DNA from 2 places in the Neisseria benedictiae genome. Region 1 is predicted to be linked to the other one. Evidence: predicted binding sites of a transcription regulator. Region 1 holds the regulator's gene; the other holds the start of a gene.

The links. Region 1 encodes sigma-54, which starts transcription at its own class of promoters, with help from an activator protein. Its sites were predicted from a motif close to CTGGCACGCTTCATGCTT; they were not measured.
Region 2: a site for sigma-54 is predicted at 10,719-10,736, ahead of Q3O12_RS08465 (acyl-CoA dehydrogenase family protein). Genes of this name have one in related genera too.

Annotation. Positions count from the first base shown of each region.
Region 1 is NZ_CATQFV010000049.1:75,956-91,178, forward strand. Features, by position in the region: gene Q3O12_RS04815 (M3 family metallopeptidase) at 1-1,946, shown strand, start outside; gene Q3O12_RS04820 (hypothetical protein) at 1,963-2,223, shown strand; gene Q3O12_RS04825 (hypothetical protein) at 2,367-2,639, opposite strand; gene Q3O12_RS04830 (manganese efflux pump MntP) at 2,654-3,220, opposite strand; gene Q3O12_RS04835 (hypothetical protein) at 3,539-3,892, shown strand; gene Q3O12_RS04840 (REP-associated tyrosine transposase) at 3,868-4,368, opposite strand; gene Q3O12_RS04845 (pilin) at 4,787-5,230, opposite strand; gene Q3O12_RS04850 (hypothetical protein) at 5,815-5,979, shown strand; gene Q3O12_RS04855 (hypothetical protein) at 6,048-6,329, opposite strand; gene Q3O12_RS04860 (hypothetical protein) at 6,541-6,729, opposite strand; gene katA (catalase KatA) at 6,805-8,319, opposite strand; gene rpoN (RNA polymerase factor sigma-54) at 8,667-10,010, shown strand; gene hpf (ribosome hibernation-promoting factor, HPF/YfiA family) at 10,085-10,378, shown strand; gene Q3O12_RS04880 (DUF4274 domain-containing protein) at 10,568-11,152, opposite strand; gene murU (N-acetylmuramate alpha-1-phosphate uridylyltransferase MurU) at 11,424-12,119, opposite strand; gene hpaC (4-hydroxyphenylacetate 3-monooxygenase, reductase component) at 12,139-12,639, opposite strand; gene nadR (MarR family adhesin repressor NadR) at 12,753-13,193, opposite strand; gene Q3O12_RS04900 (protein disulfide oxidoreductase) at 13,534-14,043, opposite strand; tRNA gene Q3O12_RS04905 (tRNA-Lys) at 14,140-14,215, opposite strand; gene apbC (iron-sulfur cluster carrier protein ApbC) at 14,426-15,223, shown strand, end outside.
Region 2 is NZ_CATQFV010000064.1:51,972-67,194, forward strand. Features, by position in the region: gene patB (peptidoglycan O-acetyltransferase PatB) at 1-392, shown strand, start outside; gene Q3O12_RS08430 (SGNH/GDSL hydrolase family protein) at 389-1,582, shown strand; gene Q3O12_RS08435 (hypothetical protein) at 1,652-1,780, opposite strand; gene Q3O12_RS08440 (fatty acid--CoA ligase) at 1,831-3,384, shown strand; gene Q3O12_RS08445 (BCCT family transporter) at 3,474-5,501, opposite strand; gene Q3O12_RS08450 (site-specific recombinase) at 5,799-7,796, shown strand; gene mltB (lytic murein transglycosylase B) at 7,917-9,005, opposite strand; gene Q3O12_RS08460 (hypothetical protein) at 8,893-9,189, opposite strand; gene Q3O12_RS08465 (acyl-CoA dehydrogenase family protein) at 9,211-10,638, opposite strand; gene mfd (transcription-repair coupling factor) at 10,848-14,258, shown strand; gene Q3O12_RS08475 (DUF2004 domain-containing protein) at 14,333-14,788, shown strand; gene panD (aspartate 1-decarboxylase) at 14,950-15,223, shown strand, end outside.

The DNA of each region.
Region 1 (15,223 bases):
TCGCCGAAGCACGCGAACAAATCGCCGCCATCAAAGCGCAAACGCACACCGACTGGGCAAACACCGTCGAACCCCTGACCGGCATCACCGAACGCGTCGGCAGGATTTGGGGCGTTGTGTCGCACCTCAACTCCGTCGCCGACACGCCCGAACTGCGCGCCGCCTACAATGAATTAATGCCCGAAATCACCGCCTTCTTTACCGAAATCGGACAAGATATTGCCTTATACAACCGTTTCAAAACCATCAAAAATTCCCCCGAATTTGCAACGCTTTCCCCCGCACAAAAAACCAAACTCAACCACGACCTGCGCGATTTCGTATTGAGCGGCGCGGAACTGCCGCCCGAACAGCAGGCAGATCTGGCGAAACTGCAAACCGAAGGCGCGCAACTTTCCGCCAAATTCTCGCAAAACGTCCTAGACGCAACCGACGCCTTCGCCCTCTACTTCGACGACGCCGTACCGCTTGCTGGCATTCCCGAAGACCCGCTCGTGATGTTCGCCGCCGCCGCGCAAAGCGAAGGCAAAACAGGCTACAAAATCGGTTTGCAGATTCCGCACTACCTTGCCGTTATCCAATACGCCGACAACCGCGAACTGCGCGAACAAATCTACCGCGCCTATGTTACCCGCGCCAGCGAACTTTCAGACGACGGCAAATTCGACAACACCGCCAACATCGACCGCACGCTCGAAAACGCCCTGAAAACCGCCAAACTGCTCGGCTTCAAAAACTACGCCGAGCTGTCGCTGGCAACCAAAATGGCGGACACACCCGAACAAGTTTTAAACTTCCTGCACGACCTCGCCCGCCGCGCCAAACCCTACGCCGAAAAAGACCTCGCCGAAGTCAAAGCCTTCGCCCGCGAAAGCCTGAACCTCGCCGACCCGCAGCCGTGGGATTTGAGCTACGCCGGCGAAAAACTGCGCGAAGCCAAATACGCGTTCAGCGAAACCGAAGTCAAAAAATACTTCCCCGTCAGCAAAGTATTAAACGGACTGTTCGCCCAAATCAAAAAACTCTACGGCATCGGATTTACCGAAAAAACCGTCCCCGTCTGGCACAAAGACGTGCGCTATTTCGAGTTGGAACAAAACGGCGAAACCATAGGCGGCGTTTATATGGATCTCTACGCCCGCGAAGGCAAACGCGGCGGCGCGTGGATGAACGACTACAAAGGCCGCCGCCGCTTCGCCAACGGCACGCTGCAACTGCCCACCGCCTACCTCGTCTGCAACTTCACCCCGCCCGTCGGCGGCAGGGAAGCGCGTTTGAGCCACGACGAAATCCTCACCCTCTTCCATGAAACCGGACACGGCCTGCACCACCTGCTCACCCAAGTGGACGAACTGGGCGTGTCCGGCATCAACGGCGTAGAATGGGACGCAGTCGAACTGCCCAGCCAGTTTATGGAAAATTTCGTTTGGGAATACAATGTCTTGGCGAAAATGTCCGCCCACGAAGAAACCGGCGTTCCCCTGCCGAAAGAACTCTTCGACAAAATGCTCGCCGCCAAAAACTTCCAACGCGGAATGTTCCTCGTCCGCCAGATGGAGTTCGCCCTTTTCGATATGATGATTTACAGCGAAGACGACGAATGCCGTCTGAAAAACTGGCAACAGGTTTTAGACCAAGTGCGTGAAGAAGTTGCCGTCGTCCGCCCGCCCGAATACAACCGCTTCGCCAACGGCTTCGGCCACATCTTCGCCGGCGGCTATTCCGCAGGCTATTACAGCTACGCGTGGGCGGAAGTATTGAGCGCGGACGCATACGCCGCCTTTGAAGAAAGCGACGACGTTGCCGCCACAGGCAAACGCTTTTGGCAGGAAATCCTCGCCGTCGGCGGATCGCGCAGTGCGGCAGAATCCTTCAAAGCCTTCCGGGGGCGCGAACCGCGCATAGACGCACTGCTGCGCCACAGCGGCTTCGACAACGCGGCTTGATCGATGTGAACAAAAAATGCCGTCTGAAACAATCAAACAGTGTTTCAGACGGCATCAGCATTTGCGCGGTTTCGCCATTTTCACAAAAACAGCAAGCCAAAATCCCGTCATTCCCCAAAAACAAAAAAATCAAAAACAGAAATCCCGTCATTCCCGCGCAGGCGGGAATCCAAAAACTCAAAGTTGCAAGAATTTATTAGAAATGGCTGAAACTCAACGAACCCGGATTCCCACTTTCGTGGGAATGACGGGGGAGGGGTTGCTGTTTTCCCGATAAATGCCCGCAACCTCAAATCCCGTCATTCCCCAAAAACAAAAAAAAATCAAAAACAGAAATCCCGTCATTCCCGCGCAGGCGGGAATCCGGACTGGTCGGTACGGAAACTTATCGGATAAAACGGTTTCTTTAGATTTTACGTTCTAGATTCCCGCTTTCGTGGGAATGACGCGGAAAAGTTGCTGTGATTTCGGATAAATTTCCGCAACGTTTAATTTCCGTTTTACCCGATAAATGCTCGCAATCTCAAATCCCGTCATTCCCCAAAAACAAAAAATCAAAAACAGAAATCCCGTCATTCCCGCGCAGGCGGGAATCCAGGTCTGTCGGTGCGGAAACTTATCGGATAAAACGGTTTCTTTAGATTTTACGTTCTGGATTCCCGCTTTCGCGGGAATGACGGAATATTTTTGCATTTTATTTTCCGACATCATTGAATCAAACCCAAATGCGACAAGAGCGTCCAAGTGCCGATGGCGATCAACACCAAACCTCCGGCAAACTCGGCGCGTTTGCCGAACAATCCGCCCAACGCCCTTCCCGCCGTCAACCCGAACGCCACCATCACCGTCGTCGCCATACCGATGACGGCGGCGGCAAAGGCGATGTTTACCTCCATAAACGCCAAGCCCACCCCGACGATCATAGAGTCGATGCTGGTGCCAAAAGCAGTCAGAACCGTCAACCACCAGCTTTCCCGTTTGTTTTCCCGCGCGTCCTCCGCCTCGTCCGACAACCCTTCGCGCATCATTTTCAGACCCAGCCCGCCCAGCAGGACGAAAGCCGCCCAATGGTCCCATTCGCTGATAAACGGCTTGGCATAAAAACCGCCTACCCAGCCTGCCAGCGGCGTGAGCGCTTCAACCGTGCCGAACACCAAAGCCGTTGCTGCAATTTTGCGCGGAGGCATTCTGACCGCCGCACCCTTTGCCAGCGCGACGGCAAACGCATCCATCGACATCCCCAGCGCAATCAAGAGCAAAGCGTAAAGACCCATAACGCACCCGTCCTTAAAAAGGGCGGATTATAGCAAAACAGCAAAGTGCGAAAAACGCCGCGCGAAAACCCGTATTCCGTCATTCCCACGAAAGTGGGAATCTAGTGGGCGTAGGGTAGATGTGTAGGGTGGATGTGTAGGGTGGATGTGTAGGGTGGATGTGTAGGGTGGGCTTCAGCCCACCAACTCCACCAACTCCGCCAATTCCAAACGGCATCAGTTTGTCGGTATTTGGTGGGAATGGTGGAATAGGGAATTTACGGGATTGGGAACGTTGGTGATACGTAGAGTAGATGTGTAGGGCAGGGCGTAGGGTGGATGTGTAGGGTGGGCTTCAGCCCACCACTCCCACCAATCCCACCCAACCCAAACCAACCATTCCGCCAATCCCCGCCAAAAACCGAAACCGCCGAATCCCGACGGTTCGCCAAAACCCTTGATGTGGTGGAGTTGGTGGAGTTGGTGGGAGTGGTGGGAATGGTTTGGTGGGAATGGTTTGGTGGGAATGGTTGGATTGGCGGAGTTGGTGGAGTTGGTGGGCTGAAGCCCACCCTACAGCCCAACCTACGCACCTACGCCTCACCCTACGTCCCGCCCGACGCATCTGCCCCGCGTCCGTCCTGCGGATTTTGGCGGCGGCGGGAGCTTTACCCTCCCCAATCCAAAGGGTAAATGCCTTTTTCAACGTCTTTGAAGAAGGAAGAATAACGCCATTCCTTCACACTCGCCGCATACCCGTGTTTCACGGGGTTGAAATAAATATAATCCCGGTGGTTGTTTAAATCTTGTTCGTCCCGGATCAGGTGTTCCCAAAACCTGCGCTGCCAAATGCCGGCTTCGCGTTTTTTTGTTTTACTCCCGTTGGGGGCGCGGCACTCTTTGGGGATGAGTTGGGAAAACCGGGTTTTCAAATATGCAATCCGTATCGGGTAATCGTGATCGCCTTCCGGCAGCCGCATAATGAAATGCAGGTGATCCGGCAAAATACAAATTGCCGCCGTTTCAAACGGATAACGTGTTTTCGTTTCACGATAGGCGAGGCGCAGCCTGTCGATATGCCGTATCAGGTAATCCTTCGTCCTGTCTTGTAAAGCCAATGTGAAAAAATAGTGCGCCCCGCGCGTGAAGTCCCTCCGGTAGTTTGACATATTTATCCCCTTTTTAACCCGACGGGCGGAAACCTGTATTATTCCTTGTTTTCAGGGCGTGTGGGAGGATTTTTAGGGGATTTGCAGGGAAATGTGTAGGGCGGATAAGTAGGGCGGGTGTGTAGGCTGTAGGGTGGGCGTAGGGTGTTTCGTAGGGTGGGCTTCAGCCCACCATTCCGCCAATCCAACCATTCCCACCAACCCAAACCAACCATTCCGCCAATCCCCGCCGAAACCCGCCGAATCCCAACGGTTCGCCAAAAATCCTTGATGTGGTGGAGTTGGTTGGGTTGGTGGAATGGTGGGCTGAAGCCCACCCTACAGCCCACCCTACGGCGGCAAAGGGGAATAGAAAATGCCGCCCGAGCGGTTCGGGCGGCATTTGTTTTCACGGCCAGGTCAAACCCGGTCATTGTCATTATTTGCGGCAGGAAGACGGCAGGAATTTGTTGTCCACAGTACCTGCTTTACAAGTCCACTCGAACGAACCGCTGTTTTGTTTACCCTCCAAAACCAAGGTTTTTCCTGAAATGTCTTTGTTCACACCGGAAGTGTTCATGGTGGAGGTAATTGTGGCACTGGTTGCGCTGCCAGAAACTTCTACCTTGTTCACATACTTACCTTTAATCGTAGAGGCAGTAGCAATACCTGCGGAAGTATTGTTGGCAGGGAACGTGCCGTTGTCGGAATAATACTCGACCACTGCGGCTTTTTGACCTTCTGCCAAAGTCAGGGCTTCGGACATTTGGGCGCGCGCGGTGTAGTCTTGGTATGCGGGCAGGGCGACGGCTGCCAAGATACCGACGATGGCGATGACGATCATCAGCTCGATCAGGGTGAAACCTTTTTGGATTGCTTTCATTTGGATGACTCCTGTTTGAAAATGTTTAAGTTTGATTGAAAATCTGCGGTATCTGCCGCAAACGTAAACCCGTAATGTATTTGACCGATGGTTTTTTTGGTTCGGCTTGCCTTCTTACAAGCAAGCGGCGTGCCAAAAACGGGTTCGGCTCGGCATTTTACAGAATATTTTTTTATTTGTCTGTTTGGTATGGGTATTTTTTTATATCAACGCGGCGCGGCTTGCGGCGGAATAATGCGGCGGGCTGACGTTTTTTGTCAGTTGTAACAATTTTTGTCAGTTTCGGGCTGACATTTTTTGTCAGATTGGGATTTTGGGAGGGGGATTGGCGGAGCCGGCGGAGTGACGGAAACCCGTATCCCGTCATTCCCGCAAAAGTGGGAATCTAGAAACTCAAAGTTGCAAGAATTTATTAGAAATGGCTGAAACTCAACGAACCTAGATTCCCGCCTGCGCGGGAATGACGCGGAAAAGTGGGTTGTAGGGCAGGTTGTAGGGTGGGCTTCAGCCCACCAATCCGACAAATCCGACAAATCCGACAATCTTACCTGTGCCGTTACGCGCCGCCTTGTACCGACAAACCGATGCCGTCTGAAAACGGCGGAAATGATGGGATTAGCGGATTGGCTTGTTTGGGTTGGGTTCGGTTGGTGGAATGGTGGGGTTGGTGGGCTGAAGCCCACCCTACGTCCACCCTATCGCCCGTCCTATGCATCTACCTTACACATCCGCCTTATGTGAATACCTAAACCGTCATTCCCGCGCAGGCGGGAATCCAGACCTGTCGGCACGGAAACTTATGGGGAAAAAGGTTTCCTTAGATTTTACGTTCTAGATTCCCACTTTCGTGGGAATGACGGGATTTTGGTTTCCGTGCGGATGGATTCGTCATTCCCGCGCAGGCGGGAATCCAGGTCTGTCGGCACGGAAACTTATCGGGGAAAAAGGTTTCTTTAGATTTTACGTTCTGGATTCCCACTTTCGTGGGAATGACGCGGAAAAGTGGGTTGGTGGGATTGGTGGAGTTGGTGGGAATGGTGGGCTGTAGGGTGGGCTTCAGCCCACCGCCTCCGCCGCCTCCGCCGCCTTCAGACGGCATCGGTTTGCCGGTACCGGTAAGATTGGCGGATTGATGGGGTTGGTGGGAGTGGTGGAGTTGGTGGGCTGAAGCCCACCCTACGCCCACCTTACAGCCCATTCTACAGTCCGATACGGCTTACTGAATCGTCAGAAATACCTAAACCGTCATTCCCGCGCAGGCGGGAATCCAGACCTGTCGGCACGGAAACTTATGGGGAAAAACGGTTTCTTTAGATTTGACGTTCTAGATTCCCACTTTCGTGGGAATGACGCGGAAAAGTTTTCGTGCCGGTTTGAACCGGTGGGGATGGCGCGGGAATGACGGGATATTTTGTGTTTAATAAAAAACGCCCGCCGAAGCGGCAAAGGCGGACGGGGAAATGCCGTCTGAAACGGTCAAACGACGTTTCAGACGGCATTTTTATGCCCGGTTATTTCCGGTAGCGGACGGCGCGGGACAGGATTTCTTCAATTTCCATCCACATAATGCCCCCTTACAGCAAACCGGCCTGACCCAGTGCGGGATCGGTCTCGCGGGCGGCTTGTGCGTCTTCGACAGTCAGTCCGAGGGCTTTTGCCACGCCTTCACCGTATGCCGGATCGCAACGGTAGCAGTTGCGGATATGGCGGTATTTGATGAAGTCGGGCGCATCGCCCATGGCGGCGGCGGTGTTGCCGAACAAAGCCTGTTTCTGCTCATCGTTCATCAGGTTGAACAAGGCACGCGGTTGGCTGAAGTAGTCGTCATCGTCTTGGCGGTAGTCCCAGTGTGCCGCGTCGCCGTTGATTTTCAAAGGCGGTTCGGCGAAGTCGGATTGTTGCTGCCATTGGCCGAAGCTGTTGGGTTCGTAGTGCGGCAGGCTGCCGTAGTTGCCGTCGGCGCGGCCTTGGCCGTCGCGCTGGTTGCTGTGAACAGGGCAACGCGGACGGTTGACGGGGATTTGGCGGAAGTTCACGCCCAAGCGGTAGCGTTGCGCGTCAGCGTAATTGAACAAACGCGCCTGCAGCATTTTGTCGGGGCTGGCACCGACACCGGGAACAAGGTTGCTCGGTGCGAAGGCGGATTGTTCCACATCGGCGAAGAAGTTTTCGGGATTGTGGTTCAACTCGAATTCGCCCACTTCAATCAGCGGATAGTCTTTTTTCGGCCAAACTTTGGTCAAGTCAAACGGATGATAAGGTACTTTTTCCGCATCGGCTTCAGGCATCACTTGGATGTACATCGTCCATTTCGGGAAGTCGCCGCGTTCGATGGCTTCGTACAGGTCGCGCTGGTGGCTTTCGCGGTCTTCGGCGATGATTTTGGCGGCTTCTTCGTTGGTCAGGTTTTTAATGCCTTGTTGGGTGCGGAAGTGGAATTTCACCCAGAAACGTTCGCCCGCTTCGTTCCAGAAGCTGTAAGTATGCGAACCGAAGCCGTGCATATGGCGGTAGCCGGCGGGGATGCCCCGGTCGCTCATGACGATGGTCACTTGGTGCAGGGCTTCGGGCAGCAGCGTCCAGAAGTCCCAGTTGTTTGTTGCGGAACGCATATTGGTGCGCGGGTCGCGTTTGACGGCCTTGTTCAGGTCAGGGAATTTACGCGGATCGCGTAGGAAGAACACGGGCGTGTTGTTGCCGACCACATCCCAGTTGCCTTCTTCGGTATAGAACTTCAGCGCAAAACCGCGGATGTCGCGTTCCGCATCGGCTGCGCCGCGCTCGCCTGCCACGGTGGTGAAACGGGCGAACATCTCGGTTTTTTTGCCGACTTCGCTGAAGATTTTGGCGCGAGTGTATTGGGTGATATCGTGTGTTACGGTAAACGTACCGAACGCGCCCGAACCTTTGGCGTGCATACGGCGTTCGGGGATGACTTCGCGCACGAAGTCGGCGAGTTTTTCATTCAGCCACAAATCCTGCGCCAGCAGGGGGCCGCGCGGGCCGGCGGTTAGGCTGTTTTGATTGTCGGCAACAGGCGCGCCGTTGTTCATGGTCAGATGGGTTACAGGGCATTTGGAGGTAGTCATCGCTCTTGTTCCTTTTCTCAGGTTGGTCAAATGGGGGTAAACGGCTTACAGTACGATTTGGCAGAAAGCGTATTCGTAACTGGTTTCTTGATTGCAATAAATTTCTTGAATCGACATTTTGTTTTCCTTTTATTTAAACTATGAAAGCAACTATACACCAAGATTTTCGCTATTAAAACTATGAAATCGATTTAATATTGTTATAAGCAATCGGTTTTTGATTTCCGTTTGTTTTTTGTTATCGAACGGAATCCGAACCCGCTCATTAAAACCATTTATAATGCAATGACGCTTTGCGGCATTTTTTGCGCCGACAGACTGAAAATAACAATTTCCCCCACATTATCATGACCTTACTCGGAATAAAGCTCAAACAGACCCAGCAGCTCAACCAGCGGCTGCAACAATCTTTGCGCGTATTGCAGATGTCGGGTATCGAACTTGAACGCGAGGTCGAAAACTGGCTGTCGGACAATCCCCTGCTCGAACGCAAAGACACGGATGAATTTTCCGATGCCGAGTTCAGCCATTACACTGCGCCTGCCCGTCAAATCGGCGGAGACGAAGGCGAAGATATGCTGTCCAACATTGCCGGCGAAGAAGATTTCAAGCAATACCTGCATGCGCAAGTATGCGAACACCCGCTTTCCGATCAAGAATCCGCCTGCGTCCACATCCTTATCGATTTCCTTGACGAGCAGGGCTACCTGACCGACAGCATCGAAGACATCCTCGACCATACGCCCTTGGAGTGGATGTTGGATGAAGCAATGCTGAAACAAGCCCTGACCGCATTGAAAAAATTCGACCCGGCAGGCGTGGCTGCCGCCGATTTGAACGAATCGCTGATACTGCAGATAGAAAGATTGGGCGAATGTGCTGCCAAACCCTCCGCCCTGCATATCGTCCGAAACGCCCTCGACAGCATTGACGGCAACCGCAGCCAAACCCTCGCACGAATAAAAAAACGCCTGCCCCAAACCGACAGCGGCACACTCGAAGCCGCACTCGACCTCATTGCTTCGCTCAATCCCTTTCCCGCCGCCGGTTTTGCCTCGTCCACGCCCACGCCGTATATCCGACCCGATGTCTGCGTGGAGGCGGATGGAAACGGCTGGAAGGTGCGCTTCAACGAAGATGCCCAACCCGTCTTGCAACTCAACCGCGAATATTGCGAACTGATGCCGTCTGAAGGCGTTTCCCCCGAATGGAAGGAAAAAATCAGCGAAGCCAGACAGCGTATCGATTCGCTCGAATTGAGGAAGGCAACCGTCGTCCTTCTTGCCGAATACATCGTTAAACATCAGGCAGACTTTTTCACTTTTGGCGAAATCGGACTCGTCCCCCTGCTGATGAAAGATGCCGCCGCCGAATTGGGCGTGGCAGAAAGTACCGTTTCACGAGCCGCCAACCAAAAATATTTGTCTTGCCCGCGCGGAGTGTTTGCGCTACGCTATTTCTTCACGCAGGCAGTTCAAATGGAAGAAGGCAAAGAAGCCGTCAGCCAACACGCCGTTAAAGCCGCACTCTCCCAGCTTGTCGGCAGCGAAGACAAACGCAAGCCCTATTCTGACGAGGCACTCGCCAACCTACTGGCTTTCCGCGGCATGGAGGTTTCCCGCCGCACCATTGCCAAATACAGAGAATCCCTTGAGATTCCGGCAGCACACAAACGCAAAACCGCAGAATAATTTTTCAACACAATGCTACAACCCGTTTTTCCGTTCCGTCGCCGACGGACAGAACCCACCGAAGGAGCTGTATCATGAATCTGAAAATCACCGGTCTGAATTTTGACGTTACCGAAGCCATCAAAAACCACGTTTCCAAGAAACTGGAGCGCATCAACCGCCACGCTTCGGACATCATTTCTATAACTGTAACGCTGTCTGTGGAAAAAGCCGGCCATAAGGCCGAGGCAGACGTACACCTTGCCGGTAAAGACCTGCACGTCGAGTCCGACGGTCAGGACATGTATGCCGCCATCGACACCCTGACAGACAAACTTGACCGCGCCGTATTGAAACACAAAGAAAAAAGCGGCGAAGTCCGCAACTGACCGAATCGGCAAAATGCCGTCTGAAACAGATTTCCGTTTCAGACGGCATTGTTTATCCTGCATAACCAAATATGAAGCAAATCCACCTTATCTTGAACCGGTTTTGATACTCAACTCCATGAACTTTTTAACGATAGCTTAAGGTTATCGTTAAAAGGTATTACCCCGACAAACTGGGATTTATCTTTTTTATTCATCCAAAGCGTTGTAAAGCTTGTCCATAATTACAGAAAGGGCTTCTGGAATTCCTTCATCCCAGTCTGGACTTCCAAGAATTTCACCATCTAACGCCTTAAACATTACTTCTGGTATTTTTGATTTTGCTTTACTATCGTCATATCCTTTTGTCCAATCATGTCCTCCAGAATATAAATCGTTAGTCGGATTAAATGCATAAATTTGATCATTATAAAAATCAGAAAGATAGTTTGTTTCAATGGTATCTAAAATATCATAATCTTCTAAGCCCCATGAATATTTTTCTTCGCATTCTTTTCTGTCCACACAGTTCTCTTTATAAAAATCAGGTGCCATGTACCAGTACAAATAAAGGATTGTGCCTCTGTCAGTATCCGGCTGATCAACTATCCACTGGATTACTTTTTTAGAATTATCAAAGTTCCAACTTATTGCCAATAGCTGTCTTTCTTTCGGAGTATTTTTCTTAAGAAAATCAATAATAAGCTCTGTGCTTAATTTCTCAAATCCATCGTCATCAATTTTGACTTCGTCCCATTCAAAATCGTCATTGAGAATATCACTTATCGTTAACATACTGTACCTCCTAAAATTTCGATTTGTAACTATCTTTTTTTGAACAAATATCTGTCATTTACTATCAGAACCCGTGGAATTATATCGTAATTATTTTAATACACTATTCAATTACCAGCTCTACATAATCCCCATCTTCCTTATTGTATACATGCTTATTTACGATATATACCTCCGCACAACCTGTTCCGAAAACCTTTAAAGATGCAATGCATCAGTTAAGACGGCTGCAATAAGAAAACGGGACGCACATCCGCGTCCCGTTTCCGTTTTACTTCCAAGTCGCTGCAACGGCTTGAGCCTCCTTCAGACGGCATACCGTGCCGACATCCAGCCACAAGCCCGTATGCTTCTGTCCGCTCACGCGGTTTTGCCGCATTTCGTTCCGCAATACGGGCGCGAGTTTTGCCACACTGCCCGCTTCGATTCCGTCAAACATTTCAGGACGGTAAATACCCACACCGCTGAATGTCAATCCGTTGCCGCCGGATACTTCCGACTGTACGCTTCCGTCCGGCAGCAGGGAAAAATCACCGTCGGGATGGTGCGGGGGATTTTCCACCAGCCACAAATGTGCGGAAATATGCTCGGGCAGGGACGATGCCTTCCGGTGCACCGCTGCAAAATCAATATCGGTCAGCACATCGCCATTGACAACCAAAAACGGGGCATCGCCCAACAGCGGCAATGCCCGTGCGATACCGCCTGCCGTTTCCAAACCACCTGCGGGTTCGGGCGAATAGGCGATGTTCACGCCATAAGCCGAGCCGTCGCCCAAAGCATCTTCTATCTGCCGACCCAGCCAAGCGTGGTTGATGACGATTTCGGTAAACCCTGCCTGCTTCAGACGGCATAAGTGCCAACCGATTAGGGGCTTACCCGCCACATCGAGCAGCGGCTTCGGAGTGGTATCGGTCAAAGGGCGCATACGCTCGCCGCGTCCTGCCGCCAGTATCATCGCTTTCATATATATATCTGTCCGAATATCAGTCTAAAGATCTAAACTGCCGTCTGAAATAAAGCAGCGCCGGACGTTTGCCCACGCAATTTTTAATTTCGTCGAGCCTGACGTAAAACACAAAATGCGTGCCGATTTCATGTTGGCCGACAATATGCCCGTGCAGGTGCGCCAACGCGCCCTCTATTTCAAGTTGTCCCGTTTTGCCGCGATGCCAAATATGGTAGGCAAACCGCTCTTCGGGCGACAGGTCGGTCAGCCCGGCAAAATGTTCGGCAACATCCTGATGTTCGTCCGCCAGCGTATTGATGCAGAGGCTGCCGTTTTCCGATAGTATCGGGATGATACGGGCTTTACGGTTGATACACAGCATCACGGTCGGAGGCTCGTCCGTAACCGGTGTAACCGCAGTCATCGTGATGCCGTAACGTCCTGCCGATCCCTCTGTCGTAATGACATGAACACCTGCCGCGCAAGATGCCATCGCATCACGGAACGAAGTTTGAAAAGTTTTCTGCAAATCCGTCATTTTTCCCCTTAAACTGTCCCCTATATAAGAATGCTGCACACAAGGCATCCCCTATGTGCAGCAATCCTGATTCGGAATCCCGCCGTGCGGACGTTTCCGCGCGTTACGGCGTATTACGAGTTCAACGCATCCTCGATTTTGGCAAGCTCTGCCAACAAATCTTTAAGCAGCAGCATTTTCTCGCGGGACAACACTTCTTCGATAGCATCGTAGCGTTCGTCCACTTCTTCGCCGATTTCCTCATACAGCTTCTCGCCCTCGGCAGTCAGCTTCAGATAAACGCGCCGTTGGTCGTTGGAAGGTTTCAGGCGGACGACCAACCCCGCTTTTTCAAGACGGGTCAGGATACCGGTCAGGCTGGGGCGCAAAATGCACGCCTGATTCGCCAAATCTTGAAAGTCCAGCGTGCCGTTTTCCGCCAAAAGACGGATAATCCGCCATTGCTGATCAGTGATATTCGCCTGGTTCAGAATAGGCCTGAATTGGGTCATCAGGGCTTCCCTTGCCTGTATCAGACCGATATTGATAGACGCATGTTTTGATTGGGTAGGCATTGTTTAAGTCTCCAAGTTATCGAAAATCAAACTTTCAAACCGTCAGGAAAGCCTGTGGGCGTAATTTTTGATGCAACCGTTATATAACAAAACGAACATATAGCAACAATACTCTATAAACCGCATCGGACGACTGGGTATAAAAGACTTTAATTCCGATAATCCTATCTAAAAATATTTTAATAGTTATATCTTAATCTATTTTTCCCACAATCACAACAAGGGATTACATCGGCAGGCACACCGGCTCTTTCCCAAAAAACAAAAGCCGCCGCATCCGCCGCGCAAAGCATATGCCGTTTGATTTTCTACACAGCGGAAAGTTTAACAGGAACAAAGGTTAACCGAAAACATCCGCCTGAAAGATTCGTGCACGTAAACCCCAATAGCTGCTGACTCCCGTCGTATAGTGGATCATTTTCCCATTTTTGACCAAAACGACGGCAGGCGTTGCGACAATCCGCCAAGACCTTGCCAAACCCCCGTCCTCATCGTTGACAGTCGGAAAGCCCAAGCCCCGTTTTGCCATATATGCCGCCACTTCGGACGCGCTGCCCGAACGTACCGCCACACCGACGACCGGCACGCCATCGGCCGCCAAATCATCGATTATCGGCGACTGATAACGGCACACGCCACACCAGCTTCCCCAAAAATACACCAGCACCGCCCTATCCCGGCTAAACTGTCCCAAAGTCAGCCGCTGCCCCGACAGCAGGGTCAAAGGCCGCCCTGCCGCCCCGGCAGGTTCGTCGGGCTTGCGTACCCAATCCAAAAACAGCGACACCAGCAAAAACACCAATGCCGTCTGAACAGCAAATTTGATGCCCGAAAGCAGTTTCTTTTTCATACGCCCCCGCAAACTGTACGCCCCCGCAAACTGTACGCCCGCGCAACCTGCAGGCAAACAAAAAAGCCAAGTCCTAAAACTTGGCTTCCGGTTATCTGGTGGGTCGTGAGCGATTCGAACGCTCGACCAACGGATTAAAAGTCCGCTGCTCTACCGACTGAGCTAACGACCCGATAAGGCGTGCATTATACAGCACCATCTTGCCTCGTCAAGCAAATTTTACAGGCTTAATTGCAGACCACTGTTTGCACGGGATATTTTGACAACGGATTTTCACAATCCGCCGCATACCGTGTAAAAGTTCGCACAAGGAAAGGCAAACCGCCCGAAATCAATGTACACTTTCCGCCCGTTTCCCAAACTGCACACAGAAACACACATTATGAACATACAAAACATCCGCACCCTCCTCGACACCGTCGCCGTTCCGAATACGGCACGCACACTCGGCAGCGAAAAGGCCGTCCGCTCGGTCGAACAGCGTTCAGACGGCATCCATATCGCCCTGCATTTCGGCTTCCCTGTCGCGCACATCGCCGCCGCCATCGCCGATTCCGTACAAGAAACCCTGATGCCCGAAACAGGCGACACACACATCCATCTGTCCATGGACACGGAAATCGGCACACATAAAGTCCAACCCGGCGTTACCACCATCAAAGGTGTGAAAAACATCATTGCCGTCGCCTCCGGCAAAGGCGGCGTGGGCAAATCAACAACCACCGCCAACCTTGCCGCCGCAATGGCGCGGATGGGCGCGCGCGTCGGCGTACTCGATGCCGACCTTTACGGTCCGAGCCAGCCCACGATGCTGGGTGTGGACGACCGCAAACCCGATCAGAAAAACCAAAAACTCATTCCCGTCGAATCTTCAGACGGCATACAGGTTATGTCCATCGGCTTTCTCGTCGATACCGACCAAGCCGTCGTCTGGCGCGGCCCGATGGTCAGCCAAGCCTTGCAGCAGCTGATGTTCCAAAGCGAGTGGGACGAAGTGGACTACCTGTTTATCGACCTGCCCCCGGGTACGGGCGACATCCAGCTCACGCTGTCCCAACGCATCCCCGTAACCGGATCGGTCATCGTAACCACGCCGCAGGATATCGCCCTGATAGACGCGCGCAAAGCCGTGGATATGTTCCGAAAAGTCAACATTCCGATTTTGGGCGTATTGGAAAAT
Region 2 (15,223 bases), on a different contig from region 1:
GCTACCTCAAATTCGCTTCCGACGAATGGGCGCAAGAATACCTGAAACGCGTCGACCGCATCCTCGAAGCCGCACACACGCACCGCGTCCAAGTCGTCTGGCTCGGCATCCCCTATATGAAAAAAGCCAAGCTCGACGGGCAGATGCGCTACCTCGACAAACTGCTTTCGGAACACCTGAAAGGTAAAATCATCCTGATTCCCACCGTGCACACTCTGAGCGGCGGGGAAGACCGCTACACCGACTCCGTCAACGTCAACGGCAAACCCGTCCGCTACCGCAGCAAGGACGGCATACACTTTACCGCCGAAGGACAAAAACTGCTGGCGGCAAAAATAATGGAAAAAATCGTTTTTGAACCAAGTACGCAACCATCAAGTACACAGCCATGAACCCCAAACACTTCATCGCATTTTCCGCCCTGTTCGCCGCCATACAGGCAGAAGCCCTGCCCGTCGCCTCCGTCAGCCTCGACACCGTTACCGTTTTCCCGTCCGCCCCCTACACCGATACAAACGGGCTGCTGACCGACTACGGCAACGCCGCCGCCTCGCCTTGGATGAAAAAACTCCGATCCGTCGCACAAGGCAGCGGCGAGACCTTCCGCATCCTGCAAATCGGCGACTCGCACACCGCCGGCGACTTCTTTACCGACAGCCTCCGCAAACGTCTGCAAAAAACTTGGGGCGACGGCGGCATAGGCTGGGTTTACCCCGCCAACGTCAAAGGGCAGCGTATGGCGGCCGTCCGCTATAACGGCAACTGGCAAAGCCTCAACAGCCGAAGTGCCGCAGCAGACTTCCCCCTCGGCGGCATCCTCGCCCAAACCGGCAGCGGCGGCAGTATGACCCTGACCGCATCGGACGGCACGGCAGGCAGGCAGCGTGTTTCCCTGTTTGCCAAGCCCCTGCTCGCCGAACAAACCCTGACCGTCAACGGCAACACCGTCTCCGCCAACGGCGGCGGCTGGCAGGTACTGGACACCCGCGCGGCACTGCCCCTGACCATACACACCGAAATGCCGTGGGACATCGGATTTATCAATATCGAAAATCCCGCCGGCGGCATTACCGTTTCCGCCATGGGCATCAACGGCGCACAATTGACCCAATGGTCGAAATGGCGTGCCGGCCGGATGGGCGACCTTGCCCAAACCGGCGCCGACCTGGTCATCCTCGCCTACGGCACCAACGAAGCCTTCGGCAGCAACATCGACATTGCCGATACCGAACAAAAATGGCTGGATACCGTCCGTCAAATCCAAGACAGCCTGCCTGCCGCCGGCATCCTCATCCTCGGCGCGCCCGAATCCCTGAAAAACACGCTCGGCGTATGCGGCACGCGCCCCGCCCGCCTGACCGAAGTCCAACAGATGCAGCGGCGCGTCGCCCGTCAGGGGCAGACGATGTTTTGGTCTTGGCAAAACGCGATGGGTGGCGTTTGCAGCATGAAAAACTGGCTCAACCAAGGATGGGCCGCCAAAGACGGCGTACACTTCTCCGCCAAAGGCTACCGGCGCGCGGCGGAAATGCTCGCCGACAGCCTCGAAGAACTCGTCCGCTCCGCCGCAATCAGGCAATAATCGGACAGGGGTCGGACGGTATTTCCACAACAGGGGGATGCCGTCTGAAACGCATACCTTCATATTGCTTCAGACGGCATTCAGGTCAGACATAGGAAGGACGGGGGCGAACCTCCGGCATACGGCGCAAAGGCGGCGTTTGATATGCCGTCTGAAGGCAAAGATGATAAACTGCCGCCTTCCGTTTTCAGACGGCATATTGTTTTCAAATGAGGGCGTTCGCCGTCCGCAACCATAAAGGAAGTTTCATGAACCGGACTTATGCCAATTTCTACGAAATGCTGACCGCCGCCTGCCGCAAAAACGGCAACGGCACGGCAGTGTTCGACGGCAAGGAAAAAACCGCCTACCGCGCGCTCAAGCAGGAAGCCGAAGCCGTCGCGGCGTATCTGCAAAATATCGGCGTGAAGTTCGGCGACACAGTCGCGCTGGCGGTTTCCAATTCCACAGAATTTATTACCGCCTATTTCGCCGTTTCCGCCATCGGCGCGGTCGCCGTGCCGATGAACACATTTTTGAAAAACAGCGAATACGCGTATATCCTGAACGACTGCAAGGCGCGCTTCCTGTTCGCCTCGGCCGGCCTGTCCAAAGAATTGGCGGGCTTGAAGGCGCAAACGCCCGTCGAAAAAATCATTTGGACGGGCCAAAGCCGGCCGGCCGGCGAAACGGCGGAAGGCGATGCCTTTTTTGAAGACGTGCGCCGCTTCCCCGAGAAACCCGACTTGGGCCGACAACCCCGGATAAATGATTTGGCACATATCATCTATACCTCCGGCACGACGGGGCATCCCAAAGGCGCGCTAATCAGCTACGCCAACCTGTTCGCCAACCTGAACGGCATCGAACGCATCTTTAAAATTTCCAAACGCGACCGCTTTATCGTTTTCCTGCCGATGTTCCACAGCTTCACGCTGACGGCTATGGTGCTGCTGCCGATTTATATGGCGTGTTCGATTATTTTGGTCAAATCCGTTTTCCCGTTTTCCAACGTTTTGAAACAGGCACTGCTCAAACGCGCGACCGTGTTTTTGGGCGTGCCCGCGATTTACACCGCGATGAGCAAGGCGAAAATCCCTTGGTATTTCAGATGGTTCAACCGCATCCGCCTGTTTATCAGCGGCGGCGCGCCTTTGGCGGAACAAACCATCCTCGATTTCAAAGCCAAGTTCCCCCGCGCCAAATTGCTGGAAGGCTACGGACTGAGCGAAGCCTCGCCCGTCGTCGCCGTCAATACGCCCGAGAGGCAAAAAGCCCGCAGCGTCGGCATCCCCCTTCCCGGTTTGGAAGTCAAAGCCGTCGATGAAGAATTGGTCGAAGTGCCGCGCGGCGAAGTGGGCGAACTGATCGTCAGGGGCGGTTCGGTGATGCGGGGCTACCTCAATATGCCTGCCGCCACCGATGAAACCATCGTCAACGGCTGGTTGAAAACGGGCGATTTCGTTACCATAGACGAAGACGGCTTCATCTTTATCGTCGACCGCAAAAAAGATTTGATTATTTCCAAAGGTCAAAATGTCTATCCGCGCGAGATCGAAGAGGAAATCTACAAACTCGATGCCGTCGAAGCCGCCGCCGTCATCGGCGTGAAAGACCGTTATGCCGACGAGGAAATCGTCGCCTTCGTCCAATTGAAGGAAGGTATGAATCTGGGCGAGGACGAAATCCGCCGCCACCTGCGTACCGTGCTGGCAAATTTCAAAATCCCCAAACAGATCCACTTTAAAGACGCGCTGCCGCGCAACGCTACGGGCAAAGTATTGAAACGGGTGCTGAAGGAGCAGTTTGAAGGAAACAAATGAACGCCGTGCCGTCTGAAGCCCCGTCCGGCAAAAAAATGCGGTGAATCTGATTCACCGCATTTTTTTGGCAAACGCCGGAGGGAAGGCATTTACTCTGCCAATTCCACCTGCTCGTGCGCCATCAGTTCCTGACCGACATCATCCAACAACATCAAATAACGTTCGTAATTTTTCAAAATGTCAGCAATCAGCTCGTCCTTGTTCATATACTGCACATCGTACCCGACGCGCCCGTCGAAAAAATAAGCGTAGGGTTTGTAAGTTGTCTGGTGCCGGATATGCGGCAGGTTGCCGTCGTTAATCAACTGGTCGGATACATCCTGCCCGACAGACTTAATCCCGTACATAAAATCGCGCATCGTCTCTTTCCGAATAACGAACTCGATTGCGGGCTCGTCCTGATGAAACATCTTATCGACCCGGACGCTCAAGCCGTATTCTTCCGAAAGCTCCCGTTGCAACTCGTGCATAGCGGGCGATGCGGTATGTTTGAGGAATTTTAAAATATCCTGCTCCTGCGTCTGGCTCATTATCCGCACCAGCCGTTCTTTCCACTTGCCGCCCGTCCAAAATACACTGGTAGGGTTAACCCGGGTCTCAAAATATTTCTTATCCGCACTCAAGCCTTTCCACAGGCTGAAACACATTATCAGCATCAGCAGGGCAAACGGCAGGGAAACAATCAGGGTCATAGATTGCAGGTTGCCTAACCCGCCCGAGCGCATCAGCAAAACGGCAACGGCAGACATCAGCACGCCCCACATAACCGCCTGCCACCGTGGCGCGCTCAAGCCTTTGTCCCGAGAGGTAATATTGTTCAGGACATAAATCCCGGAATCGGCAGAAGTTACAAAAAACAGGGAAATGACCAGCAGGCTGACGATGCTCGTCAATTCGGGCAGGGGGAGGTAATTAAAGAATTTAAAAAGCAGCGTTTCCGGAGAGGAGGTCATCTTTTCGAGCATTCCCCCCGCAACCCCGTCATTCAGCCAAATCGCCGTATTGCCGAAGACGGTAAACCACAAAACGCCGAACAGGCCGGGGATGAGCAAAACCCCGAAGACAAACTCGCGGATGGTGCGCCCCTTTGAAATACGCGCGATAAACAAACCCACAAACGGCGCCCAAGAACACCACCACGCCCAATAAAGCACCGTCCAAGACTCAAACCACGGCTTGTGTTCCCGTTCGTACGCATAAGTTTTAAAACTGAGGCGCACCAGATTTCCGAGGTAGTTCCCTATGTTGTCGCCGAATGCCGACAACAGGTAAACAGTGGGGCCCGCCGCCAAAACAAAAAACAGCAGCAAAAACGCAAGGCCCAGGTTCAACTCGCTCAACACCTTCACGCCTTTCCCCACCCCGGATATTGCCGAAACGACGGCGAGGGACATGACGGCGGCGATAATCAAAACCTGCACGCTGAAGCTGTTTTCGGCAATCCAGCCCATTTCCTGCAATCCGGCGCCCAGTTGCGAAGCCCCGAACCCCAATGTGGTGATGATGCCGAAAAAAGTAGCAAGCAACGCCATAATATCAATGGCATCGCCGAACCTTCCGGAAATTTTTTCTTTCAACAGGGGGTAAAAACAAGAACGCAGGGCAAGCGGCAGCTTGTAGCGGAAACCGAAATAAGCCAAAGCCAACGCAATCGTACCGTACACCGACCAGGCGTGAACGCCCCAATGGAACACTGTGTGCAGCAATGCCTGCTGCTGCCTGTGTTCCGGCGTACCGGCCGTAATGTCCGAAAAATAATGCATCAACGGCTCTGCCACGCCGAAAAACATCAGGCCCACGCCCATCCCGGCCGCAAACAGCATCGCCAGCCACGACAGGAAGCCGAATTCCGGCACATCTTCATCCCGTCCGAGCCTGATGTTTCCCAAACTGCTGACCGAGAGTATCAGCAGAAAACCCAGAAAAATAGAAAACGTTAAAACATAAAACCAGCTGAACTCGGTAAAAATGACTTCTTTTGCCCGGTCGAGCCACATCTGCACCTGATCCGGCACGGTTAAAACCAATACCACCAAAACACACACGAAAAACAAAGTCGTCAAAATAACCATCGGATTAAATGACGTTCGGCTTTCTATAAATTCAGACAGGGACAAACCTTCTCACTCCTTTGTTAAAAACAGACAAACCCGGTCATCGGGCAAAGCGGTCAAAACCTGCCGGCAAAATACCGGCTTCCGGATGACGAAATGCACAAACCGGCCGAAATTGTTATAATCGAAAAAATTAAAAATCAATACGGATTACTCTATCAGATTGATTTATCGATATTTATTATATCATTAATATAGTTTGATTTCAAACTGGCGGAAAATGCGCCGCCTTCCGCAGGCGCTCCCTCCCCGCCATCGGGGCGTTTAACGCCGGATTGCCGATGCGGTACAATGGCTGATATGAAGAAAATTACCCCTCAAAACCTGCGCCCCCTGCTTTCGGAAAGCCTCGGACATACCGATTTTGTCAACGTCCTCAACGCATTGATTAAATTTTTGCGCCGTGGCGGCAAAAAATGTGCGGGGGAGCGTTTCGACCTGATTATCGACACATTCAAACAAGACAGGGAATTGCTGTCCCGCTTCAGCCGGTGTTTTTACATCTGGCTCGCGCAAATACACATTTATCCGGCACTCATCAAACTCGGCATCTTCTCGCGCCACAGCTTTGCCCGGGAAATGGGCATACGCATATACGAACGCTTCAGCCCGTCATATAAAGATTTTGCCAACTTGGGCGAAGTCTTCCTTTATCTTTTCCATTCCGAAAACGACGACAAATGGCTGCAAACGCTCAATATCCGCCAATGGCTGGTTTTATACGAACTCATCCGGAGCCACGCCGAGCCGTCCAAATTGCAGACGGCGGGCATCCGCCTTGCCGATGCGCGTTTGCGCGCCATCGAAATGCTGTCTGTCTGGACGGCATCCGAAGCCATCGAGCCCGACCTCATCCGCATCGCCCCACGCCTGCTGGAAGCCGATTCTTCCTTCGTCGCCCTCCAACGCGAAACCGCCAAACTGGTCGAACACTACCGCAACGGCACCGCGCCTTACGACACCGCCCACCTCGAAGTGATGTTCGACCAATGTTTCAGCCAGATTGACTATTTGCGCCGCAAAGGGACGGGCGCCGGCTCCGGTTCGTCGGTCAAAGTCGCCCACCTGCTCGAACGGCTCCGGCAGACCGTAGGCCGTCTGAAGCTGCTCACCGACATCCAAACCGGTGCCGGCAACAGCAACCGCCTGACCATCGCGCTGATGAACTCCCTCATCTACGCGGCGGTCGAACAATACAGCACCCGCCACCTGCGCCGCAGCAGCATCCGTATGCTCGCCCGCAGCATTACCGAAAACAAAAGCCACCACGGCGAACACTACATCACCCGCAACCGCAAAGAATATTTCAAAATGTTCTACTCGGCGGCAGGCGGCGGCATCATCATCGCCCTGATGGCGTTGCTCAAAATCCGCATCGGCACACTCGGCCTCAGCCCCTTCCTCGCCTCCTTGTCGGCGGGGTTCAACTACGGCATCGGCTTTATGATCATCCATATGCTGCACTGCACAGTCGCCACCAAACAGCCCGCGATGACTGCCGCCAGCTTTGCCGAACAGGTCGATCTCAACGAAGGCGGCAAAGCGGTGGACAACAAGCTCGCCAAGCTCCTCATCGACGTATGCCGCTCCCAAAGCGTCGCCGTCTTCGGCAACGTTTCCATCGCCATCCTTTTGGCGTGCGCCATATCGTTCGGCTATGCCCATCTGTACCGGCAGCCCATACTCGATGCCCGCACCGCTGCCTACCAGTTCAAATCCATAGACATCATCGCTTACCCGACGCTGTGGTATGCCGCCATTGCAGGCTTGTGGCTGTTCTGCTCCGGCATCATCGCAGGTTTTTTCGACAACCGCGCCGACTACCTCAACCTGCGCCAACGCCTGCCCTTCAACCCCTTGCTGCGTAAAATCATGCGCCCCGGCCCCCGCCGCGTCCTCGCCGCCTATATCCACAAACACTACGGCTCGCTGGCAGGCAACTTCATCTTCGGGATGCTCTTGGGTATGACCGGCTATTTCGGACACCTACTCGGGCTGCCGCTGGACATCCGCCACGTCGCCTTTTCCTCCGCCAACCTCGGCTATGCCGCCGTCAGCGGCAACGTCGGCTTGGGCACGTTCGTACTCGGCATTTTCAGCGTCCTCGCCATCGGCCTGGTCAACCTCTGCGTCAGCTTCAGCCTCGCCCTCTTCGTCGCCCTGCGCTCGCGCGGCACGAAAATCGGCAGCATCCGCAACCTGATCAAAAGTTTTTGGAATCAGATTAAAAGCAATCCCTGCATACTTTTCCTCCCGCCCGCCAAAGGACAGGGACACCCTCCTTCGGACAAGCCTTGACCGGCAATGCCGTCTGAAGCGGGCTTCGCCCCGAATACCGCCCTGATGCGTAAATCCCCATAAAGGATGCAAAAATGCCGTCCGAACCGCGTTTCGGTTCAGACGGCATTTTAAAAAACACTACAATCCCGGGCCGCCAAGCGAATTGGCAATGTCCCTGACCGCCGTTACATACATCCGGCTGTGGTTGTACTGCCATACCGTATAAAAATTGTTCAAGCCCAAATAATATTCAAACACACCGGGTGCGGTTTCCAATTTGAACAAAACCGCCTTTTCATCATCTGCAAGCTCTCCGCCAGGGATGATGCCGTACGCCTTCAAATCCGCCACCGTCCGCGTCAGGGCGGTTTTTTCGTCAATGATTGCCTGAACATCCGCACCCGGTGCCAACGTCGCCGGCACCAGCATTTTCCCGCCCGTGCGCCAACCGTGCTGTTTCATATAATTGGCAACCGATGCCGCGACATCGCCGACGTTGCCCCATATGTTCCGATGTCCGTCCCCGTCATAATCCACCGCCCATTTCCGGTAGCTCGAAGGCATAAATTGCGGCATCCCCATTGCGCCCGCATAGCTGCCTTTAAAGGCGAAAACATCGCCGCCTTCTTCTTTTGCCAGCTTTAAAAGCTCGACCAATTCGTTTTGGAAAAACCCGGCGCGGCGGGGGTAATCGAAGCCTAAGGTCGCCAATGCGTCCGCCACACGGAAACTGCCCGTATTTTTGCCGTAATTCGTTTCAATCCCGATAACCGCCACGATAAGCTCGGCAGGCACGCCGTATTTTTGCGCCACATCATCGATAACCGCGCGGTTTTCCGCATAAAACCGGCGCGCGCCGTGAAATTTCGCCCTGCCCGAATTTCCCGTGCGGAACACATACCACGGACGCGATGTGGAGGGTCGGTGCATAATCTTGACGATGTCCGCCTTGTAAGCCGCTTTGTCAAAAAAATCCTGCCATTCCGCCCGGGAAAAATCCCCTTTCCCGACTTCATCGTCCACAAAACGGCGGACATTTGCATTGGCGGCAAACCCGCTGTCGGATACCGGTACGGCTGCCGCGTCAAACGCGGGGCGGCTTTCTTTTTTCATTTCATCCGCGCGGGGGGGCTTGGGCTTCATTTGCCCGGGGCGGGCCTCCATCGCCGTACAGGCAGACAAAGCCGCCAAACAAATTGCCAACGGCAGTATTTTTCTCTTTTTCATCAATATGTTCCGAACAAATAAGGTAAGTGGGAAATGTAGCAAAACAAGGGCGCGGCGCGAAATGCGGCATCCGGCGCAATCGGCGGCTTTGCGGAATGCCGCGCGTTGCCTTTTGCACCGCCCGAAATCCGTGTGCCGCCGCCGGAAATGCCGTCTGAAGGCACGTTCCCCCTTCAGACGGCATTGCCTGCGCCGTATTTGCCCGCTATCCGCAATATCGGCAGTCCAAGATGTCTTTGCGGATGTCGTTTGACAAGAAGGCTGCGGTGTCTTCGTGTTCCGCCTGAACGAAGGCGAAAAGTCGGGCGATGATTTTGCCGATAAAGACTTTTTGCAAGGCGCAGGCGTCGGTCAGGGTGTGTTCCTTCAAGAAGCTGCGGATGTCTTCGGGCAAGGTGCAGCTTCGGGCAACGGCGGCAAAGCGCGCATCGGTTTGCAGGCGGTCGAGCAGGGTTTGGTTTTTGTCCAACCTGATGCCAGCTTCTTTTTCTTCGGCGGTGGCGCGGACGAACTGGTCGTAAATTTCGGCATAAAGCATATCGTTCGGGCCTTCAAAAATCGTGAAGGGGCGGATGTCGATAGCGATATTGCCGGCGGTGTGTCCGCGTTCAAAACCCTTCGCGCCCAAGAGTTTTTGCAACATTTGCGCGGCGGCGTAAGTGTATTCCGTGGCGAGGGTTTTGACGATGTTCGCCTCCATCAATTGATGGGCGACGGTCGCGACGGGCGAAACGGAACGGCAGACATAGCGGTAAAGAATCTCGGAAACCTGATGGCGGCGTTGGATTTCGCGGCGTTCGTAATCGACGAATCTGATGTCGTGGCGGACGTATCGGTTCAGGTTTTCAAGGATGTATTCCATAATGCCGTGCGTCATGCCAATCAGTTGCAGGCGGCTGCGGATAAAGATGTTTTGGAACGCGCGCAAACCGGCCGCGTCGCCCTGAGAGAGTTTCATCACGGCGGCTGCAGGCATTTGGGCATCGATGCGGTTGACGGCGTAACGGACGGCGCGCAGGCCTTCGGATGCGAGGGTTTCGCAGCGGATGTATGTTTTGGGGACGAGCAGCAGGTCGATGATTTTGGCGAGTTTGCCGTTTTTGCGCTCTTTGGCGGCAACGAGGAGGAAGTCGCTTTGCGAATTGCCCTGCCAGTATTTCGCGGCGTTGACGTAAATGGTTTTATCGTCGGTATATTCGTAGTAGGACTGCATTTCGCGGGCAATCGCCGCGCCGGAGGTTTCGGGTTCGGTAACACCCAAACCGCCGCCCTCGCCTTTGAAAACCATGTCCAGACCTTGCGCGACTTGCGCTTCGTCGCCGAATTCTTGCAGGGGCTGCAACACCAGCGCGCCCTCGATGCCGGTACGCAGGGTAACGGGCACGCCGTAATGCCCCGCAATTCGCAATACTTCCTGAATTTCAAACTGGCTGCCCCTGCGGCCGCCGTGTTTTTTGTCGAGGAAGGGCAACAGCAAACCAGCCTGCTTCAAGGCAAGCCATTTGTCTTCGGGCAGGTATTGCATGAGATTGATGCCGTCTGAAAAAATGCGGCGGAATGCGGATTCGATGTACTTTAAAAAAGCAGCCGTGTCCATGGTTGACGGCTGCGCGCTTGATTCAGTGTGTGTCATCATATTTTCCGGTTAATTTCTATTAACGGGCAGTTTTATCAAACCGCCGCCCATAATTTTAGAGTTTAGTTACTAAAATTTACCACAAAGTATGACAGCTAACAATCCGCTTCACTGTTTGCATGCTAATCAATCTTTCAGACGGCATCAGATTATCGCCATCGTGTTAAAATTGCCGTTTGCCTCCGTATCTAAAATATTTCCGCGCCATGACCTACCCTATCCCAAAACCCCGTGAAAAATCCCGTTGGCTCAATCTTTCGCAAGGCTCGCTGTCCTTGGCTTTGGCGCGTTATTTGCCGCATAAGCAGCTCAAGGTTGTCTTGACCCAAGATGCGGAACAGGCGTTGCGCCTTCAGACGGCCTGGCTGTTTTTCCGTCCGCATGATACGGCGGTGTTCCTGCCGGACTGGGAAACGCTGCCTTACGAGCGTTTTTCTCCGCATCAGGATTTGGTATCGGAGCGCTTGTCGGCGTTGTGGCAGATTAAAAGCGGCGCGGCGGATGTGTTGTTCGTGCCGGTTGCCACGGCGATGCAGAAGCTGCCACCTGTGCCGTTTCTGGCAGGGCGCACGTTTTGGCTGAAAACGGGGCAGACTTTGGATATAGACCGTCTGAAAAGTGATTTGGTGGATGCAGGTTATAACCATGTTTCCCACGTTGTTGCGGCAGGCGAATTTGCCGTGCGCGGCGGTATAGTCGATTTATTCCCGATGGGCAGCGAGATGCCTTACCGCATCGATTTGTTTGATGATGAAATCGACAGCATCAAAACCTTCGATACCGAAACGCAGCGCACCATCTCCCCCGTTTCCGAAATCCGCCTGCTGCCGGCGCACGAGTTCCCCACCGACAGCGGGGCGCAAAAGATTTTCCGCAGCCGCTTCCGCGAGGAAGTCGATGGTAATCCGAACGATGCCGCCGTGTACAAAGCCGTCAGCAACGGTCATTTCGGCGCAGGCGTGGAATATTATCTGCCGCTGTTTTTTGAAAACGAGCTGGAAACGCTGTTTGACTATATCGGCGAAGATGCGCTGTTTGTCTCTTTGGGCGACGTTCACGCCGAAGCAAACCGCTTTTGGAGCGACGTCAAATCGCGTTACGCCATGGCGCAGGGCGACGAAACCTATCCGCCTTTGCTTCCACAGCATTTATATCTCTCTGCCGATGTGTTCGCAGGTCGTCTGAAAAACTACGGACAAGTGCTGCCCGATGTTTCCGGCAAGGAACACGCCCTGCCCGACCTTGCCGTCAACCGCCAAGCCGACGAGCCGTTGCAGGCATTGAAGGACTTTCAGACGGCATTTGAAGGACGGATTCTGCTGTGTGCCGAAAGTCTGGGACGGCGAGAAACCATGCTCGGCTTCTTGCAGCAAAACGGTTTGAAGGCCAAACCTGTGTCCGACTGGCAGGGCTTTTTATCGGCGCACGAGCCGCTGATGATTACGGTCGCGCCGTTGGCATACGGGTTTAAATTAGAAGATCAAAACATCGCGGTCATTACCGAATCCGATCTTTATCAATATGTCGCCCGCTCGCGCAAACATCAGCGTAAGAAACACGCCGCTGTTTCAGACGGCCTGTTGCGCGACCTTGCCGAAATCAATATCGGCGATCCTGTTGTACACGAAGAACACGGCATCGGCCGATATATGGGCTTGGTCACAATGGACTTGGGCGATGAAACCAACGAAATGATGTTGCTCGAATACGCGGGCGAAGCGCAGCTTTATGTGCCTGTTTCGCAACTGCATTTAATCAGCCGCTACTCCGGTCAGGCGCATGAAAACGTCGCCCTGCACAAGCTCGGCAGCGGCGCGTGGAACAAGGCAAAGCGCAAAGCCGCCGAAAAAGCGCGCGATACCGCCGCCGAGTTGCTCAACCTCTACGCCCAACGCGCCGCCCAATCGGGACACAAGTTTGAAATCAACGAGTTGGACTATCAGGTCTTTGCCGACGGCTTCGGCTACGAGGAAACCGAAGACCAGGCCGCTGCCATTGCCGCCGTGATTAAAGATTTGACACAGGCGAAGCCGATGGACCGCCTCGTGTGCGGCGATGTCGGTTTCGGCAAAACCGAAGTCGCCCTGCGCGCCGCGTTTGTGGCGGTAATGGGCGGCAAACAAGTTGCCGTACTCGCACCGACCACGCTTCTAGTGGAGCAACATGCGCAAAACTTCGCCGACCGCTTCGCCGATTTCCCCGTGAAAGTCGCCAGCCTTTCGCGTTTCAATAACAGCAAAGCCACCAAAGCCGCACTGGAAGGCTTGGCGGACGGCACGGTCGATATTGTTATCGGTACGCACAAATTGGTGCAGGACGATATAAAATTCAAAAACTTAGGTTTAGTCATTATCGATGAAGAACACCGCTTCGGCGTGCGCCAGAAAGAGCAGCTCAAACGCCTGCGCGCCAATGTTGACATCCTCACCATGACCGCCACGCCGATTCCGCGTACTTTAAGTATGGCGTTGGAAGGACTGCGCGACTTCTCGCTGATTACCACCGCGCCCAGCCGTCGCCTTGCCGTGAAAACGTTTGTCAAACCCTTTAGTGAAGGCAGCGTGCGCGAAGCCGTACTGCGCGAACTCAAACGCGGCGGGCAGGTGTTTTTCCTGCACAATGAAGTGGATACGATTGAGAATATGCGCGAGCGGTTGGAAACTCTGCTGCCCGAAGCCCGCATCGGCGTGGCGCACGGACAACTGCGCGAGCGCGAACTGGAACAAGTGATGCGCGACTTTTTGCAGCAACGATTTAACGTGTTGCTCTGTTCCACCATCATCGAAACCGGCATCGACATCCCCAACGCCAACACCATCATCATCAACCGCGCCGACAAATTCGGGCTGGCGCAGCTGCACCAGCTTCGCGGGCGCGTCGGCCGCAGCCACCACCAAGCCTACGCCTACCTGCTCACGCCCGAATACATCACCAAAGACGCAGAAAAACGCCTCGACGCCATCGCGGCGGCAGACGAACTCGGCGCAGGTTTCACCCTCGCCATGCAGGATTTGGAAATCCGCGGCGCAGGCGAAATCCTCGGCGAAGGACAATCCGGCGAAATGATACAGGTCGGCTTCACGCTCTACACCGAAATGCTCAAACAAGCCGTTCGCGATCTCAAAAAAGGTCGCCAGCCCGACCTCGACGCGCCATTGGGTATTACCACCGAAATCAAACTGCACAGCCCGGCATTACTGCCTGAAGACTACTGCCCCGATATTCACGAGCGCCTCGTCCTCTACAAACGTCTCGCCGTCTGCGAAACCGTGCAGCAAATCAACGCCATACATGAAGAACTGGTCGACCGCTTCGGCCTGCCCGAACAGCCCGTCAAAACCCTCATTGAAAGCCACCGCTTACGGCTTGCGGCAAAAGAATTGGGTATCGATGCCATTGATGCGACCAGTGATGCGGTAACGGTAACCTTTGGCAAAAACAACAATGTCGATCCAACCGAAATCATCCTGCTGATTCAGACGGATAAAAAATACCGGCTGGCAGGGGCAGACAAATTGAGATTTGCAGCGGAAATGGAAAACATCGAAGTACGGATCAACACCGTCAAAACCGTGCTAAAAACCCTGCAAGGCAAACGCCCGCCCAAGGGAAATTGATGTAACGATGCCGTCTGAAGAACACCGTTCAGACGGCATACAATCCCCCCCAATCCTCACCAAAAGGAACAATCATGTCGATTTTTCACCCCTATTTCCGACAACTGTCCACCGAAGGTTTTGACGGAGAAGAAGATGTCCTCTGGGAAGACGAGCTGACCGTCAAAGGCAATCTTGTCGAGGTATCCCTGTGGGCAGAAAATGAAAACCGCCTGCCAACCGAAACATTGGATGCATTTGCCGCCTTCCTGTCCGAATTGGAAAAAGCCGACGATACTGCACGCGCCGCACTGACGGAATATTTGAAACGGGACAGCCGCTATATCGACTTTCACACCGAAGATACCCAAACAAGCCGTGATGCGGCAAAATTTGTCCGATCCATGCAGTTGACCTATATCAGCCTATGGGCAGAAAGTCCGGCTTTTGCCGTTATGGATTATATGCCCGCCAATATGGAAAGCGACGAAATCCTTGCCGTCAAACTGCATTTGGACGGCAGCATTTTCTCAATCGATTGGGAGAGTTGAGCCGGATTGCCAATCGGCAAAAATGAAATGCCGTCTGAAAACAGCTTCCCTGCCCGAAGCCTTGCCATTATGAATTTGAAGGAAACTCCACTATAATACGGCATTCAGATTTTCAGACGGCATCACGCCCGTCAGACCGCACACAAACCAAAAGGAAATACATGTTCCGTACTATGCTTGGCGGAAAAATCCACCGCGCCACCGTAACCGAAGCCGATTTGAACTACGTCGGCAGCATTACCGTCGATCAAGACCTGTTGGACGCGGCAGGCATCTGCCCCAACGAAAAAGTCGCCATCGTCAACAACAACAACGGCGAACGTTTTGAAACCTATACCATTTCAGGCAAACGCGGCAGCGGCGTGGTCTGCCTGAACGGGGCGGCGGCAAGGCTGGTACAGAAAGGCGATATCGTCATCATTATGTCTTATATCC